3 regions of the Promicromonospora sp. NPDC060271 genome follow, and region 3 is predicted to be linked to each of the others. Evidence: predicted binding sites of a transcription regulator. Region 3 holds the regulator's gene; each other region holds the start of a gene.
The links. The regulator HrcA, encoded in region 3, represses chaperone genes, less so after heat shock. The targets are predictions, from matches to a motif close to TTNGCACTCGNNNNNNNCGAGTGCNAA.

Region 1 (6,001 bases), on a different contig from region 3:
GCCGGTCGCCCTCCGTAGGGAGGGTGACCGGCCGGCGTCGGACACGGTGCCCGGGCCGAGGCCCGGGCGGGTCAGCCGGGACTCAGAAGTCCATGCCGCCCATGCCACCCGACGGGTCGCCGGCCGGGGCCGCGGCGGGCTCCGGCTTGTCGGCGACGACGGCCTCGGTGGTGAGGAACAGCGCGGCGATCGACGCGGCGTTCTGCAGGGCGGAACGGGTCACCTTGACCGGGTCGTTCACGCCGGCGGCGAGCAGGTCCTCGTACACGCCGGACGCGGCGTTCAGGCCCTGACCGGACGGGAGGTTGCGCACCTTCTCCGCCACGACGCCGCCCTCGAGGCCCGCGTTGATGGCGATCTGCTTGAGCGGGGCGTCGATCGCGGCACGCACGATCGAGGCGCCGATCGCCTCGTCACCGTCGAGCTCGAGCTTCGGGAACGCCACGGCGCCGGCCTGGATGAGGGCCACGCCACCACCGGCGACGATGCCCTCCTCGACGGCAGCCTTCGCGTTGCGGACGGCGTCCTCGATGCGGTGCTTGCGCTCCTTGAGCTCGACCTCGGTGGCCGCGCCGGCCTTGATGACGGCGACGCCACCGGCCAGCTTGGCGAGACGCTCCTGGAGCTTCTCGCGGTCGTAGTCCGAGTCGGACTTGTCGATCTCGCTGCGGATCTGGTTCACGCGACCGGCGATGAGGTCGGCCTCGCCGGCACCCTCGACGATCGTGGTCTCGTCCTTGGTGACGACGACCTTGCGCGCCTGGCCGAGCTCCTCGAGCGTCGCGTTCTCCAGCTTGAGGCCCACCGTCTCGGTGATGACCTGGCCGCCGGTGAGGATCGCGATGTCCTGCAGCATGGCCTTGCGGCGGTCACCGAAGCCCGGGGCCTTGACGGCGACGGACTTGAAGGTGCCACGGATCTTGTTCAGCACCAGGGTCGCCAGGGCCTCGCCCTCGACGTCCTCGGCGATGATGAGGAGCGACTTGCCCGACTTCATGACCTGGTCGAGCAGCGGCAGCATGTCCTTGACGTTCGAGATCTTCGACTCGACGATCAGGACGTACGGGTCCTCGAGCACGGCCTCCTGGCGCTCGGGGTCCGTCTCGAAGTAGCGCGCGAGGAAGCCCTTGTCGAAGCGCATACCCTCGGTGAGCTCGAGCTCGAGGCCGAAGGTGTTCGACTCCTCGACGGTGATGACGCCTTCCTTGCCCACCTTGTCGAGGGCCTCGGCGATGAGCTCGCCGATCGCCGGGTCACCGGCCGAGATCGCGGCCGTGGCAGCGATCTCTTCCTTGGTCTCGATGTCCTTGGCGGCGTTCAGGAGCTGCTCGGTGACGGCCTCGACGGCCTTCTCGATGCCGCGCTTGACGGCGATCGGGTTGGCACCGGCGGCAACGACGCGCAGGCCCTCCTTCACGAGCGCCTGGGCGAGCACGGTGGCGGTGGTGGTGCCATCGCCCGCGACGTCGTCCGTCTTCTTGGCGACCTCCTTGACGAGCTCCGCACCGATCCGCTCGTACGGGTCCTCGAGCTCGATCTCCTTGGCGATGGAGACACCGTCGTTCGTGATCGTGGGGGCGCCCCACTTCTTGTCGAGAACGACGTTGCGGCCCTTCGGGCCGAGCGTGACCTTCACGGTGTCGGCGAGCTGGTTGAGCCCGCGCTCCATGCTTCGACGAGCGACCTCGTCGAAAGCGATGATCTTGGCCATGGGGATGAATCCTCCGCTGGTGGCTTGTCCAGGCCGGCCGGTGCCCGCGACGGACGGCCTGCCGTCCCGGCGATCATGTCTCGCCGTGACCGGAGGCCTCACCATTCGACCATTGCTGTCACTCTCGGACGGAGAGTGCTAAGACATTATTGGCACTCGGACCATGAGAGTGCAAGACGCGTCCGGGTCGGGTGGGTCACGGACGGAGGTCCGGCAGCGAGCGGACGTCGAAGTCCCGCAGCAGCGACCTGCGGGCGGCGTGCCAGCCGCCCATCCCGTGCACGCCCGGCCCGGGCGGGGTCGAGGCGGAGCACAGGTACAGCCCCTCGGCGACCTGGTAGGGATCGGGCGCGAGCGTGGGGCGCGCGACCATCTGCCACATCGTGGCCGCTCCCGCGGAGATGTCGCCACCCGGGTAGTTCTGGTTGTGGAGCTCCATCTGCGCGGCGGGTATGCACCGCGAGCCGACGACGACGTCGCGGAAGCCGGGCGCGAACCGCTCGATCTGCCTGGTCACCGCCTCCGTGACGTCCAGAGGGGATCCCGCCGGCACGTGCGCGTACGTCCACAGGGGCCGCACGGGACCACGCGGCCGGCTCGGGTCGGCGACGCTCGGGTCGCTGACCAGGACCACGGGGTGGTCGGCATGCAGCCCGTGCGCCACGCTGTCCTCCGCGGCGACCAGCTCGGCCCGGGTCCCGCCGACATGCACCGTGGAGGCTCGCCCGACATCGGGCACCCGCCAGGGGACGGGACCGTCCAGGACGAAGTCGACCTTGGCCGCCGCGTTCCCGTACCGGAACCGCCGCAGGGCAGCACGACGCCCCGGCCGCACCCGGTCCCCGGCGATCCGGAGCAGGGTGCTTGGCGTGGTGTCGAAGAAGACCGCACGCGCGGGCGGCAGATCGGACCAGGACTCGACCCGGCGACCGGTCTCGACGGTTCCCCCGTGCGCCTCCAGGTCGCGGACCATCGCGTTCACTATCACCTGGGAGCCGCCGACCGGGATCGCCCAGCCGCCGTCGGCGTGCGCCAGGGCCGCGAGGAGCAGGGCCGTCCCCGCACCCCCGAACGATGGAAGCGGTGTGATGTTGTGTGCGGCGACGCCGGTGAGCAGCGCCTTGGCCTCGTCCGTGAGGAACCGGCGGTCCCAGCGGGGCCCACCCTGTTCGAGGAGAGCGGTGCCGAAACGCAGACCGGGCCGGACCATCGAGACGAGGGCTCGCACGGGCAGCGTGTGGCCGTCGAGACCGGGCACGCCCTCTGCCATGCCGTGCACCGTCCGCTTGTCGCCCAGGGCGAGCGCCGTGACCTGCCGCCAGCGGGCGGCGAGCGGGCCGAGGAGGCCGCTCCAGGCATCGCCGTCAGGCCCGAGCCGGTCGGCCGTCCGAGCCAGGTCGCGGAAGGCGATGCCCGCGCGGTCACCGTCCAGCGGGTGTGCGTAGGCGACGTCAGGTGCGACGAGCTCGACGCCGCGGGCGGAGAGATCGAAGGACCGGAAGAAGGGCGACGCCCAGGCCATGGGGTGCACGGCTGAGCAGAGGTCGAACAGCATGCCGTCGGCGAGCTCGGGGATCGCGACGGTGCGGGCGCCACCGCCGATCGTCGGCTGGGCCTCGAGGACCCGTACTCCCAGCCCTGCGCGGGCGAGCGTCACCGCGGCGGCCAGGCCGTTGGGTCCTGAACCCACTACAACCGCGTCGAGCAGGGTCATTCCCCCATCGAATCACGGTATCGGGCCGGACGGCCGATGGCGGGGGACAGCCCTACCGGTCGAGGCTCGCCTGGCGGGGGACCAGGTGCCAGTACGAGCAGCCGCGGTACGGGCGGCTGCTCGGCGGCGTCGGGCATCATCGTCCGGCTGCGCGGCAACGACGGTCGTCGTCGACCGTCCAGATCGGACGCCGGGGTCTGGGTCCCGGCTGTCCTGGGGGGCGGCGGGCGACGGGCGGGCCCTTCCCGCCCGTCGTCCCATCGAATCAGAGCGGACGAACCTGCTCTGCCTGCGGGCCCTTCTGTCCCTGCCCCACCTCGAATTCCACTTCCTGCCCCTCGTCGAGGGACCGGTAGCCATCGGACTGGATCGCGCTGTAGTGAACAAAAAGGTCCTGGCCGCCGGCAGTCGGGGTGATGAAGCCATACCCCTTCTCGGCGTTGAACCACTTGACGGTGCCCTGGGCCATGCGTAGTTCTCCTTGTACCTCTGCACGGGACACTCGGTCGACCCGTGGTGGTTCGAGCCTAGTGGTCCGGCTCACACCAGGGAACCCTCTATGTCCCGTATGGGGTATTAAGCGGATGGCGAACGGGCAGGTCAGCGGCCTGAGGCACGCTCCGGGCAGGCAGATATCAATCTGGTGGTACGAGCCGGACGGAGAATCGGCCACACTCCGGCCCTGCCCGGGAGCCAACCAGTGGTTGACCGAATGCCGACGACAACGCTGCCATCGGCACGTTCACCCGGCCGGCGCCGTCAGCCCGCCGGTGCCGTGAACACGAAGACCCAGACGGCCTGGGGGGAACTCGTCACAGCGGCGTTCTCGACGACGTTGGCCTCCGGGATGCCCAGGATCGCGGCGGCCGCCTTGGCCTCCTTGTCACGCCCGCTGCCGTACCAGACGACGTTGGCTCCGGCCGAGGTGACAGCCGAGAGGTCGGCCTCCGGAGGCGTCGCGGTGAACTCCGAGCCACCGAGGCCGCCGGAAACGAGGCTCTCACTGGTCGTCTGCGCGAGGCCCTGGACGTTCCCGAGGTTGAACACCATGTACTTCGCAGCCGGGTCGGCGGCCGCGACCAGGTCAGCCACGCTCGTCTCGGGCGTCTCGGGAGACGCCGACGGGCTCGGCGAAGCGCTCGGCTCCGGGGCCGAACCGGATGCCGAGGACGAGGCCGAGGGCGACGGGCTACCCTGCGCCTCTGCAGGGTCGTCACCTCCGGACAGCAGCGTGATGCCGCCCCACGCCACGGCGGCGCACACTACAGCGACCAGCAGGAACGGCCAGGCCGAGCTCCAACCGCTGCGCGGTGCACGGTGCACACCCACAGGTGCGCCCCCGGGGACAGCGACGTCGAACTCGTCGGGCGGGTAGGGGTAGCCACTCTTCGTCACGGCAGAGAGAGTAGCGGGTCGTTGTGTCGGATCGGTGCCCGCTCAGTGGTTCTCATCGGCCAACCGTCGTGCAGAGCGTCCCCGCTGGCGGGTCGATCGGACCCTGCGCAGGCGTTTGACCAGCATCGGGTCGTACTCGAGGGCGGCTGGGGTATCGATCAGCGCGTTCAAAACCTGGTAGTAACGCGTGGCCGTCAGATCGAAGAGTTCCCGTGCCGCCTCCTCTTTGGCGCCCGCATACTTCCACCAGCGGCGCTCGAACGCGAGAATCTCCCGGTCGCGGTCGGAGAGCTTGTTGCCTGCGCCGTCGACCCGGTCGGCATCGGGGCTACCGACACCAGGAGCGAGCACCTCGCTCACCGGCTCACCGCGCAGCCGAAGGACGTGACTGTTCTTCACTCTTCCCCTTTCACAGTGTCAACACGCCGACCCGCCACCCGACGCCAGAACAGAGCTTCGTGGCCGTCCCTACGGAAGGCGCCAGTCGACCGGCTGCGCACCCTGCTGCTCGAGCAGCGCGTTGGCCCGCGAGAACGGCTTCGACCCGAAGAATCCGCTGCGCGCCGACAGCGGGGAGGGGTGCGCGCTCTCGACGATCGGCACGTCACCCAGCCACGGCTTCAGGTTGCGCGCCTTCGCGCCCCATAGGATCGCCACGAGCGGACCGCCCCGTGCCACGAGCGCACGGATCGCCGCCTCCGTGACCTCCTCCCAGCCCTTGCCCGCGTGCGAGTCGGAGGCGCCGGGCCTGCAGGTGAGGGTCCTGTTCAGCAGCATGACCCCCTGATCGGCCCACGGCCGCAGGTCGCCGTTCGACGGGAGCGGGGCGCCGAGGTCGTCCTGCAGCTCCTTGTAGATGTTCGCCAGCGAGCGCGGCACGGGCCGCACCTCTGGCTGCACCGAGAACGACAGCCCCATGGCATGGCCCGGCGTCGGATACGGGTCCTGGCCCACGATGAGCACGCGTACGTCCGCGAGCGGCCGCTTGAACGCAGCGAGGACGTTTTCTCCCGCTGGCACGTAGGTGCGCCCCTGGGCGACCTCCGCGCGCAGGAAATCGCCCATCGCGTGGATGCGCGGTTCGACGTCTGCCAGTGCCTCCGCCCAGTCCGGGGCGACTACCTGCGACAACGGGGGCGGGCCCGAGGCGGCGGCGGTGTCGACAGGGGGCGTCGGGTTCA
Region 2 (6,001 bases), on a different contig from region 3:
TGGGCACGGCTGGCGACCTCGGGGATGATGCCGCCGTAGCGGGCGTGCTCCTCCATCGAGCTGGCGACGGCGTCGACCAGCAGCTCGTTGCCGCGGACCAGCGCGACACCGGTCTCGTCGCAGGAGGTCTCGATGCCGAGCACCAGTGGTTCTGCCATGGGGTCCAGCCTAATTGGTCGCGGTCGCGACGTGGTGTGCTGCCCGGTCGTGTGTCCCGCCTCATAGTTGAAGTTGGAACTATCGCCGAGGGCACCTTGTTGGCACCGGCATGACCGAGACACTCGAGGCTTCGGGCCTCGCCATCGACGACGCGACCGCCGACCGGCTGTTCCGCACGGCGCGCACCGTGACGACCTTCGCCGAGTCCGAGGTGACCGACGAACAGCTCGCCGCCGTGTACGACCTCATCAAGTGGGGTCCGACGATGATGAACACGAGCCCGTTGCGCGTGCTCGTCGTCCGCACGCCGGAGGCCCGGCAGCGCCTCGTCGCCAACGCGCCGGAGGGTAACCAGGAGCGCATCGCGAAGGCGCCGGTCACCCTCGTCCTCGCGTCCGACCCCGACTTCCACGAGCGGCTCGACGTCCTCGTCCCGCACATTCCGGGTGCGCGCGAGATGTTCGCGGGCGACGCCGAGGCGCGCGCCGAGGCGGCACGCACGAGCGCCCTGCTCCAGGCCGGGTACCTCATCGTCGGCCTGCGGGCCGCCGGCCTGGCCGCCGGCCCGATGCACGGGATCTACGACGGTATCGACGCCGAGTTCTTCGCCGAGAGCGGCTGGAAGAGCTTCCTCGTCGTCAACGTCAGCTCTGCCGACGGCGCCGACACGACGCGGCCCCGCGCACCCCGCCTCGAGTTCGACGAGGTCTCCCAGGTCGTCTGACACCCGTCTGCCGAAGTAGAGCGCTTGTCCGGACGCCCGCTCTACTTCGGCAGACGTACGGGTCAGGCCGGGAGCGGGTGGCCCGCTCGCATCTCGTCCACCATCGAGCGCACGACCGGTACCAGGTCGCCGCCGTGCGCGGCGGCCACCGCCTGCTGCCGCTGGTACGACGCTCCGGTGCGGACGATGTCCCGGACGCCCGCCAGCTCCGCCGTGCAGCCGAGCCGGTGTGCGACGGGCTCCAGCTCGACCAGCAGCTTGCCTATCGCGTCGACGATCGGCCCCTGGTTGCCGTCGGAGTCGAGGATCACCGTTGCGCCGAGACCGTAACGGGCCGAGCGGAACTTGTTCTCCTGCACGTACCACGGCGGCAGCACGGGCAGGGTCCTGCCCTGGTCGAGCTGGGTGGACAGGTGCTCGACCAGGCAGTGCACCAGGGCCGCGAGCGTCAGGGCCTCCGACAGGTTGGTCGGGCCGTCGCAGACCCGCACCTCAAGCGTGCCGAACGCGGGCGAGGGCCGCACGTCCCAGTGGACCTCGTTGAACGCCTCGACGGCGCCCACGTGCAGCATGTCGCCCGCGTACGCCTCCAGCTCCTCCCAGGTCTCGAACGGGACCGGCAGCCCCGAGCTGGGGATCTGCTGGAACAGCAGCGACCTGTTGGACGCGTAGCCGGTGTGCTGGCCGGCCCAGTAAGGCGACCCCGCCGAGAGTGCCTGCAGGTGCGGGAAGTAGGTGAGCATCCCGCGCATCAGCGGCAGCGCCTTGTCCCGGTGCTCGATCCCGACGTGGACGTGCAGGCCCCAGATGATCAGCTGGGCGCCCCAGACCCCCGTGCGCTCCATGATCCGGGAGTAGCGCTCCTTCTCGCCGACCTCCTGGTCGGCGGCGCGTGCGAACGGATGCGTCCCGCCGCCCATCAGGTCGAGGCCGAGCGGGTCGGTCACCGTCCGCACCCGGTCGAGGAGGCGTTCGAGGTCCGCCCCCGCACCCGCGACCGTTCCGCACACGCCGGTCACGAGCTCGACGGTGTTCTTCATGAACTCGCCGGCCACGTGCGGGGCGTAGCTCGCCGAGCCGTCCGGCGGTTCGACGGCGCTGCGGGCGAGGGCGCCGAGCACCTCAGGGCCGGACTGGGAGAGGTCGGCCGTGTCGGACCGGATCAGCCCGATCTCCCACTCGAGACCCACGGTGGAGCGAGGCGACTCGCCGAATCCGAGCCGGGCCGGCGAGCTCATACGGGTCCCAGCGGTTCGACGAGAAGCACCTGTTGGTTGCCTGCCACGCGTGTGAGCACGATCGTCGCCTCCTCGGTCCCGGTGAGCACGAGCTGCTTGCGAAGTTGTTCAGGTACCACGGCGGTGCCACGCTTCTTGATCGTGACGCGTCCGACGTTGCGGTCACGCAGGTACGCCTTGAGCCGCTTCAGGCCGAACGGCATGGTGTCGAGCACCCGGTAGCCGGTGGCTATCGGTGCCGGCGCCCCTGCCGGGTCGGTGGGCCGGGTCGACGGCAGGTCGGCGGGGCTGTCCGTCGCGACGTACGCGATGGTCGGGTCGACGAGGCGTCCGCCCAGCTCAGCGGCCGCCTGGCCGACAAGTCCCGCACGGATGACCGCCCCGTCGGGCTCGTACAGGTACTGTCCGACGCCGCCGACGTCGGGCACGACGTCGGCGCCGCGGACCGTGCGGCTCAGCGTGTGCTCCTTGCCGTCGTCGTCGGTGAACGTGCGCAGCACGAGCGCCGACCGCCCGGGGCCGTCGAGCGCGAGCGGGCCGAACCAGAGGCCGGCCTCGACCACGTCGCCGTTGACGGAGACCCACTGGGTCTCGGCGTCGTCGGGCAGGCCGTCGTGCGGGATGCCCGGGCCCACCTTGATGCCGACGGCGGGGACCGTCTCGCGCAGCGCCCAGACGGAGTCGAGCGGGGGCTCGTAGGCGCGGGGGTCGAAGACCCGCCTGCTGCGCGTGCCCGAACCGCCGCTCACCCGGCGGGCCGGGTCGGCGTAGACGCCCTCGATGCCCTCTGCGCGCAGGTCGAGCCCGAGCCCGTCGGCGTGCCGTACGTCCGCCTCGGGGAAGTGGCGCAGGTTCCATCGCGCGATCGCGGCGGTGCACTCGTCCAGGTCGGTGGCGACCACCCGCAGGCCCGTCCCGGCGAAGGCGAGGGAGTCGGCGCCGATGCCGCAGGTGAGGTCGGCGAGGACGGAGACGCCGGCGTCGAGGTACCGCCGGGCGTGCAGGGCCGCGACGAGGAGCCGCGTCGCCTGCTCCAGGCCGTCCGCGGTGAAGAGCATCCCGTCGGCGAAGTCACCGAACTTCGCCCGGGCCCGCGTGCGCAGCCTGGACTGGGTGACCACCGCGGCCGCGAGGTCCGGCGCGACGCCCCTGTCCCGCAGCGCGGTCACGGTCTTCATCGCCTGTCGCTCGTCGTAGGGCGGGAGGGAGCCAAGCAGGGCCCAGCCGTCGGGGCTGAGCAGTTTGCTCAGAATCGCCGCATCCATGGGAAGATCTTTCCACGTTTGTCCTGGTCGTGACGAGCGGCGCGACGCAACCTTTTCGTAGATATGGCGAGATTCCGGTGTGGCGGCGGCGCGTCGTCCCTGCGGAGTGTGAGCCACTCCACCCGATTGGCACTCGCCTTGACCGAGTGCTAGCGCCGACCTAGATTTGGGGTTGTTCACCGCTGCGGGAACCCGGTCCACGGGCCCGCGGGGGAGAACCCAGACGTTCGTGCCCGCCGGCACCCGCGACGACGGCGGACCGTCGAACGTTCGAGCCCCTTACGTCCACCACGAAGCAGATCTCGCGATCCGCTCATGAAAGAGGAGGTCCGACGTGTCGGTCCCCATCAAGCCGCTCGAGGACCGGATCGTCGTCAAGGCTCTCGAAGCCGAGACCACGACCGCTTCCGGCCTGGTCATCCCGGACACCGCCAAGGAGAAGCCCCAGGAGGGCGAGGTTCTGGCCGTTGGCCAGGGCCGCATCGACGACAACGGCAACCGTGTGCCGCTGGACGTCGCCGTCGGTGACAAGGTGATCTACTCCAAGTACGGCGGCACCGAGGTCAAGTACGCGGGTGAGGAGTACCTGGTGCTCTCCGCCCGCGACATCCTCGCCGTGGTCGTGAGCTGACTCCAGCTCACCCAGGTAGACGACGAGGGCCCCGCACCGGGAGGTGCGGGGCCCTTGCCTTGCCTGGAGTAGGCGGAGAATGGATGGAGACTCGATCAGGCCAGGCCTGAGTCGAGGAGAAGATCAAGCCACGCGTGAATCAAGCGGAGACGGACTTGCCGGCGAGGATGGCGGAGCGCTCGTCCTCGCTGAGCCCACCCCACACGCCGTACGGCTCGCGCACGCGGAGCGACTGCTCGCGGCACTGCATCATCACGGGGCAGGAGCGGCAGATCGCCTTGGCGGCCTCGGCGCGCCTACGGCGTGTCGACCCACGCTCGCCCTCGGGGTGGAAGAACAGGGTGTCGTCCGCGTCGCGGCACGCTCCCGTGTACTGCCATTCCCACAGCTCCATCACCGGACCGGGAAGCCTCGAGATCTCCGTCATGCCGAACAACCTACAAGTTGTGCAGAAGTTGTTCAAGGGGCAGTTTTCCGACGGACCGCCTGAATCGCGTCACGGCAAGCGCGCCAGAGCTGACCGGTTTTGCGTCGATCTGAACCGGATTCCACCGAGATCGGCGGCACGCCGGTTTTCGCAGTGGCGCGGAGAGGTCCAGGTCGGCAGAATCGAGTCCATGACATCTTCGCGGCCTGCCGAGAGCTCGGGCGGGTCACGTGCATCCAGCCCCGGACTGGCCGTCGCCGCAGTGGCCAGACGTCTCGGGGTGGCGCCAGCCACCCTTCGTACGTGGGACCGCCGGTACGGGCTCGGCCCGTCGGGCCGGACCGCTGGATCGCACCGCCGCTACACCCCGGACGACGTCGCTCGTCTGCTGGTGATGCGTCGTCTGACGCTCGAGGGTGTCGCGCCGGTGGACGCCGCGCGGGCCGCCGTCGAGGCAGGGGACGCGGAGCTCGAGGTAGCCACCCGGTCGGCGCCCGCGCTGCCTGCCGTGCAGGTCGAGAACGACCTGGACGGCGCGGAGTCCGAGGAGTTCGCCGAGACGTTCGTCGGAACCCTCCGGGCACCTGAGCCGGGCGAGGAGCCGGCGCCGCCGCCGAGCGCCGAGCCGAAGGAGGAACCGCGTGGCCGGGCGCGACTGCGGGCACTCCCCGGCGGCGCGACGGGCGGGGACGCCCCCGCCGCGGTGGGACCACGCTCGGCCACGGCACCGGCCCCGACGTCGGGTCGGGTCTCGGCCCTGGTCGACGCCGCTCTCGCCTACAGCAGGACCGCCTGCGACAACCTGCTCGTGCTCGGCCCCGACGGGGACCCGGCGACGTGGTGGACCGATCTGGTCGAGCCGGCGTGGCTGCGTCTGTCCGAGCGTACGGTCCTCGCCGGTCCGGGCGAGATGCCCGAGGTGGTGCTCGCGACCGCCGCGCTGCGGGCGCTGCGCCACTACACCGAGGAGTTCGAGCGGGCCGTGGTCGAGGCGGGTGGCCCGCCGGCCAACCACCCGAGCCGCATGCGCAAGATCGTGCTCGTGTTCGCGGCGCCGGACGAGGTGGTGCCGCTGTCCGCGCACGCGCTCGCCGCGGCGCTGGCCGCACAGGGCGCGATGGCGCGGATCGTCACGGGCCCAGCGAGCACGCACCGTTCGGTCGAGCTGGTGACGATGGTCCGGCCGACGGCGGTCGTCCTGGCCACCACCCAGAACAAGCCCGACCTCGACGTCGTGCACGCGGTGAACGAGAGTCATCCGGACCTGCCCATCTTCGTGGGCCTGCGGGCCGACGCCGCGGCGACGGACCTGCCGTTCGGTCCGACGGTGCAGCGTGTGCGCTCGTTCACCGGCCTGTTGCACGAGGTGCTCGCGGTCATCAAGGCGAGGTGACGCACGCCTCGGGCCGGTACCACCGCCCGACCAGGATCCGCGGCCGCACCGGCCGTAGACTTGCTGCATGACGGACCAGACCTCGCCGGCCGACCCGTTCGGGTTCCTCGGGCTCACCTATGACGACGTCCTGCTGCTGCCGGGTTACTCCGACCTGGCGCCGT
Region 3 (6,001 bases):
GCGCGAGGTAGAGCGTGTGTCCGGACAGGCGCTCTACTTCGCGGGGCGGTCAGGTCCAGCGGCCCAGGCGGTCGCTCAGGAGGGCTGTCGCCACCGGGCCCGCCGTCGACGTGCGCAGGACGTGCGGGCCGAGGCGGGCGAGCACCGCACCCGCGTCGATCAGCAAGGCGACCTCGGCCTCCGAGATCCCGCCCTCGGGACCGACGACGAGAAGCACCTCGCCCGCTTCGGGCAGCGCTACCGCCGCCAGGCCCGTCTTCGCCTCCTCGTGCAGCACGGCAACGGTCCCGCCCGCCGCGACGACCGAGCGGGTCCTGGCCGCGAGCTGCTTGGTGCTCAGCGGCAGCTCGACGTCGGGTATGCGGCAGCGGCGGGCCTGCTTGGTCGCGGCCCGCACGGTGCTCACCCAGCGTGCCCGCGACTTCGCGGCCCGGTCGCCGCGCCAGACGACGACCGACCGCTCGGCCTGCCACGGGATGATGGCGTCCACGCCGACCTCGGTGGCGGCCTCGATGGCCATCTCGTCGCGGTCGCCCTTCGCGAGGGCCTGGACGAGCGTCACGACGACGGCGGGCGCCGGCTCGACGTCCACCTCCTCGACCCGGAGGTGCACCTCGGCCCCGGCCACCGACTCGACGACGGTCCGCAGGCGTACTCCCGCGCCGTCGACGACGTCGATCCGCTCCCCCGGGCCGCGCCGCTGGACGACGCCGGCGTGCCGGCCCTCGGCGCCGTCGAGCACGTAGACCGAGCCCGCGGCGTACCCGGAGAGCGGATGGGCGGTGGACGCCTCCGCGAGAAAGACTGGCGCGCTCATGGGTCGGCGGTCAGCGGCCGCTGAACTTGTCGCGCAGCCGCGAGAACACGCCGCCGTGCGCGGACGCGAGGCGCGACTCGGGCCGCTCCTCGCCGCGCAGGACCGCGAGCTGCTGCAGGAGCGCCGTCTGCTCCTCGTCCAGGGCCGTTGGCACCTGGACCTCGATGTGCACGTTGAGGTCGCCGCGCCCGGTCGAGTGCAGGTGCCCCACGCCGAGGCCCTTGAGGGTCATGACCTGGCCCGGCTGCGTACCCGGGCGCAGGTCGATCTCCTGGAGCCCGTCCAGGGTGTCGAGCTCGAGGACGGTGCCGAGCGCGGCCGCCGTCATCGGCACCTGGAGGGTGCAGTGCAGCTCGTCGCCGCGCCGCACGAACGTGTCGTGCGCGCGCTCGCGGATCTCGACGTACAGGTCGCCGGCGGGGCCACCACCGGGGCCCACCTCGCCCTGGGCGGAGAGCTTGATGCGCGTGCCGGTGTCGACGCCCGCCGGGACGTTCACGGAGACGGTGCGGCGCGAACGCACGCGGCCCTCGCCTGCGCAGTCGGTGCAGGGCTCCGGGATGACCGTGCCGAAGCCGCCGCAGGCGGAGCAGGGCTGGTTGGTCATGACCTGGCCGAGGAACGAGCGGGCGACCCGCTGCACGGAGCCGCGGCCGTGGCAGACGTCGCAGGTGCGCGCCGAGGTGCCCGGCCGCGCGCCGTCGCCGGCGCAGGTGTTGCACACCACGGCCGTGTCGACCTGGATCTCGCGCTTCGCGCCGAACACCGCCTCGGCGAGCTCGAGGTCCAGCCGCACGAGCGCGTCGTTGCCGCGCCGGGCGCGCGGGACCGGCCCGGTGGGCTGCCCGCCGCCGAAGAAGGTCTCGAAGATGTCCTGGAAACCGAACCCGGCGCCGAACCCGCCACCGGCGCCACCACCGGGCGCGGTCGGGTCGACACCCATGTCGTACTGCTGGCGCTTGTCCGGGTTGGACAGCACCTCGTAGGCACGCGCGACGTCCTTGAACCGGTCCTCGCCCACGTTGCCTGCCACGTCGGGGTGCAGCTCGCGGGCCAGCTTGCGGTATGCCTTCTTGATCTGCTCGGGCGAGGCGTCGCGCGGAACACCGAGAATCTCGTAGTAGTCGGTCACAGGTCTCTCTCTTGAGAACTTAGGTGAAGAAACGTGGGGTGAAGAGGTGAGTGGTCAGTTGGGCAGCACACGCGACAGGTAGCGCGCGACGGCGCGCACCGCGGCGATGGTGCCCGGGTAGTCCATACGGGTGGGGCCGATCGAGCTCAGGATCGCGACGGTGTCGCCGTCGGACGAGCCGTAGCCGGACGTGACCACCGAGGTCTCCGACAGGCCCGCCAGCCGGTTCTCGTGGCCGATGCTCACGGCAACGCCCGCGTCGTCGGTCATGTCGGTGAGGAGCCCGAGCAGGACCACCTGCTCCTCGAGGGCCTCGAGCACGGGACGCAGGCCCTGTTCGAACCGCATGCCGGAGCGCGCCAGGTTGGCCTGCCCCGTCAGCACTATGCGTTCCTCGCTCTCCTCCGCGAGCGCCGCGGTGACCACCTCGGCCACGGCCGTACCCAGCGCGCGGTGCTCGTCGGGCATCGCCTCGGTGACCCGCGCGAAGGCCGTGCCGATCTCGGTGAGCCGGTGGCCGGCGGCCGCGGCGTTGAAACGCGCGCGCAGCTCGCCGAGCGTCCCGTCGTCCATCCCGACGGGCGCGTCGAGGTAACGCTGCTCCACCCGTCCCGTGTCCGTGATGACGACGACGAGGAGCCGCCCCTCCACGGAGGGCACGAGCTCGAGGTGCCGCAGCCCGGAACGGCGCAGCGACGGGTACTGCACGACGGCGACCTGGCCGGTGAGCTGCGCGATGAGGCGCCCGGCGCGAGCCACCACGTCGTCGAGGTCGACCGCCTCGGACAGGAACGTCTCGATGGCGCGCTTCTGGGGCACGCTCAGCGGGCGCACCTCCGCGAGCTGGTCCACGAACAGGCGGTAGCCCTTGTCCGTCGGGATGCGTCCGGCCGAGGTGTGGGGCTGGGCGATGAGCCCGGCCTCTTCCAGGGCAGCCATGTCGTTGCGCACGGTCGCCGGGGAGACACCGAGCTTGTGCCGCTCGGTGAGTATGCGGGAGCCCACGGGCTCCCGTGTCCGGACATAGTCCTCCACGATCGCTCGCAAGACATCGAGCCTGCGTTCTTCGCTCACCGCGTTCACCTCCGTCCCAGGTAGAACGTCCGGGACCTGCACCCGGGTTCCGGCCGGCGCTCCAGCACTCTCGCCTGCCGAGTGCCAATCCTATCCGGCACACGCCACAGGCCAAGCCCTCGACCCGCCACCCGTCCCCACCGGCCGGGCCCGAACGGGGCAGACCGGCAGGTCAGGGGTGCCTCACCCTAGTGGCCTCCCCGTTCGCGAGGGGCCGAATAAGGCAATGCCTTAGGTGCCGCCGAACACCTCGGCGGACCCGGTCCGAAAGATGCGGAGACCACCCGATCCGCCAGGGGTACCTCACGGACGAACCTTGAGTCATCGCCGGCGACGGGCCTGCGACGACCAGGAGGCACACACCATGTTCGGTTTCTCCGACTATGCCGAGTACCGCACCAACGAGCAGGAGGTCAACCGCCGGGCCGAGCAGTCACGGGTGGCCCGCGAGCGCAAGGAGAACGCCCGCCGGCGGGCGGCCGAGCAGCGCGCCGCAGAGCCCACCAGGCAGGCCGAGGCCGCCCGCACGGCCAGGCCCCGCGTCGCCTGACGCGCGGCGCCAGCCCGTGCCGGACAGCCGTGCCGAACAGACACGACCAGCGACGATGACCAGCGGACCGACAAAGGGACCGGCATGGGACGATGAGCCCATGCCGGTTCCCCGCGCCCGTCTGGTGGGTCGAGCCAGAGAGCTCGGCGAGCTCAGAGCCGCCCTCGACGCCGTCCGCTCGGGTGGCAACCGCACGGTGGTGATCGCCGGCGAGGCAGGGATCGGCAAGACCCGCCTCCTCGACGAGCTCAGCGCGCACGCCGACGGCGTCACCGTCCTCACCGGACAGTGCGCCGACGAGGGCTCCGGCCCCCTCCCCTACGCGGCCCTCGCCGGACTGCTGCGCGGCATCGTCCGGACGGTTGGCCCCGAGGCGGCGGTCGCCGCGGCCGGACCCGCCGCGAGCGCCCTGTCCGCCGTCGCACCCCAGCTCGTCGCACCGGCGTCCGACGCCGGAGCGGACCGCCTTCCCGAGGTCCTCACCAACCTGCTCGCCGGCCTCGCGGCCGAGCGCCCCGTCATCGTGATCATGGAGGACCTGCACTGGGCCGACGACGTCACCCGCGCCGTCGCCCTGCGCCTCGCCCGCACCGCACCCGCCGGACTGCTCCTGCTGCTCACCTACCGCAGCGACGACGTCGGCCGCGCGCACCCCCTGCGCAGCGTCATGGCCGAGCTCGACCGGGCCCGGCTCACGACCCGCCTCGACCTGGCCCGCCTGGGCGTCGCGGAGGTCCGGGAGATGGCGCGCGACCTGCTCGGCGGCACCACCGGCCGCCAGGACGGCCTCGCACGCGGTCTGGACCCCGTCGCCCCCGCCGGGTTCGACGCCGACCGCTCCGCCGAGCCGTTCGCCGACCTGGCCGACCGCAGCGAGGGCGTCCCCTTCTACGTCGAGGAGCTGGTCGGCTTCCTGGACACCGACCTGCCCGACTCCCTGCGCGACATCCTCCTGCTGCGCTACTGGAACCTGAGCCGCGAGGCCCAGGCCCTCTGCCGCGTCGTCGCGGCCGCCGGCCCGCGCGTCTGGCACGACGTGCTCGACGACGTCCTGGCCGACGTCACCACCGGCGTCGGACCCGAACCCGAGGACGGGCTGCGCGAGGCGGTCGACGCCCAGGTGCTGGTGACCACGGACATCGGCTACGCCTTCCGGCACGCGCTGGTCCAGGAGGCCGTGTACGCCGAGCTGCTGCCGGGCGAGCGCCGCCGCCTGCACGCCGCGTACGCACGGGCGCTGGAGGGCGCCCTCGTCCGGCGCGCCCGGTCGGTCGCCAAGCTGTCCCGGATAGCCGACCACTGGTGGCGTGCCGGCATCCTGGACAGGGCGCTCGCGGCGGCCGTCGTCGGGCACCGGGCGGCGGCGGACGGCGCGGCGTCGTCCACCGCGGTCGCCCTCGGGGAGCGCGCCCTGGAGCTCTGGGAACAGGTGCCCGACGCCGAGGCCGTGGCCGGCCTGCCGCACCACGAGCTGCTCCGCACCGTCGCCGAGTCGCTGCGCGGGTCCACCCGGACCACCCGCGCCCTGGCCGTTGCCCACGAGGCGATCGCCGAGTGGCCCCGCGACGACCCGGCGGGCCTCGCCGGCATGCTCTCCGACACGGCGCTCATCGCGGGCCACGCCGGCTCCGGCGAGGGGCCGGAGCTCATCGAGCGGGCCCTCGCCCTCGTCGAACCCGGCCGGGACGACGCCGTCCGCGCCCACCTCCTGATGCTGCGGGCGCGCCACGCCATGCTCGACGGCCGGACCGAGGAAGGAATAGTGGCGGCCACCGCCGCCTACGAGGCGGGGATCGCGATCGGCAGCCCCGAGGTCACGTCGGTAGCGCTGAACCTGCGCGGCGTGAGCCGGGTCCAGCGCGGCGACGCCGGCGGCTTCGCCGAGATCGACGCCGCACGCGATGCGGCGCAGGGCGCCTGGCGAGGGCTGAGCCGGTACTACACCAACGGCTCGGACTCCCGGATCCTCGTCGGCGAGTGGGACCGGGCGGTCGAGATCGCCCAGGAGGGGATCACGGAGGCACGCCGGCACGGCGCCTCCGAGGGCTCGCGAATCATGATCGAAGGGAACGTCGTCGAGGCCTGGATCGGGCGCGGCGACTGGGCCGAGGCGGCCGCCTGGTACGAGCGCACGGTGCCCCTGATCCACGACAGCGTGTACACCGCCTACCTGACCGAGCGCCGCGCCTGGCTCCTGATGTGGCGCGGCGACGTCGAGCGGGCACAGGCCGAGGCCCGCCACCGCGCGGCCACCTGGGAGCGGTTCGGCCGCCTGGAGGAACAGATCCGGTCCCGCAGCAGGGCCACCCAGGCGGAGCTCGAGCTGCTGCGCGGCGAGCCGGCCGCGGCGCTGGAGCGCCTCTCGGTGGTCGTCGCGCCGGACCACCCGCGCAGCCCGGCCTACGACCTCACGTCTCTCGCGACGGCG

Region 1: a site for HrcA is predicted at 1,861-1,887, ahead of groL (chaperonin GroEL). Genes of this name have one in related genera too.
Region 2: a site for HrcA is predicted at 3,513-3,539, ahead of groES (co-chaperone GroES). Genes of this name have one in related genera too.

Annotation. Positions count from the first base shown of each region.
Region 1 covers NZ_JBHXBG010000145.1:3,314-9,314, reverse strand. The annotation lists gene groL (chaperonin GroEL) at 83-1,711, opposite strand; gene ACFWE2_RS19500 (phytoene desaturase family protein) at 1,908-3,425, opposite strand; gene ACFWE2_RS19495 (cold-shock protein) at 3,691-3,894, opposite strand; gene ACFWE2_RS19490 (hypothetical protein) at 4,185-4,820, opposite strand; gene ACFWE2_RS19485 (DUF3263 domain-containing protein) at 4,863-5,171, opposite strand; gene ACFWE2_RS19480 (uracil-DNA glycosylase) at 5,289-5,951, opposite strand.
Region 2 covers NZ_JBHXBG010000150.1:5,303-11,303, forward strand. The annotation lists gene tsaD (tRNA (adenosine(37)-N6)-threonylcarbamoyltransferase complex transferase subunit TsaD) at 1-158, opposite strand, end outside; gene ACFWE2_RS19860 (malonic semialdehyde reductase) at 269-883, shown strand; gene ACFWE2_RS19865 (glutamate--cysteine ligase) at 946-2,121, opposite strand; gene ACFWE2_RS19870 (SAM-dependent methyltransferase) at 2,118-3,386, opposite strand; gene groES (co-chaperone GroES) at 3,721-4,017, shown strand; gene ACFWE2_RS19880 (WhiB family transcriptional regulator) at 4,157-4,444, opposite strand; gene ACFWE2_RS19885 (MerR family transcriptional regulator) at 4,635-5,837, shown strand; partial or broken gene ACFWE2_RS19890 (IMP dehydrogenase) at 5,905-6,001, shown strand, end outside.
Region 3 covers NZ_JBHXBG010000220.1:46-6,046, forward strand. The annotation lists gene ACFWE2_RS23195 (16S rRNA (uracil(1498)-N(3))-methyltransferase) at 50-817, opposite strand; gene dnaJ (molecular chaperone DnaJ) at 828-1,949, opposite strand; gene hrcA (heat-inducible transcriptional repressor HrcA) at 2,004-3,023, opposite strand; gene ACFWE2_RS23210 (hypothetical protein) at 3,388-3,573, shown strand; gene ACFWE2_RS23215 (AAA family ATPase) at 3,674-6,001, shown strand, end outside.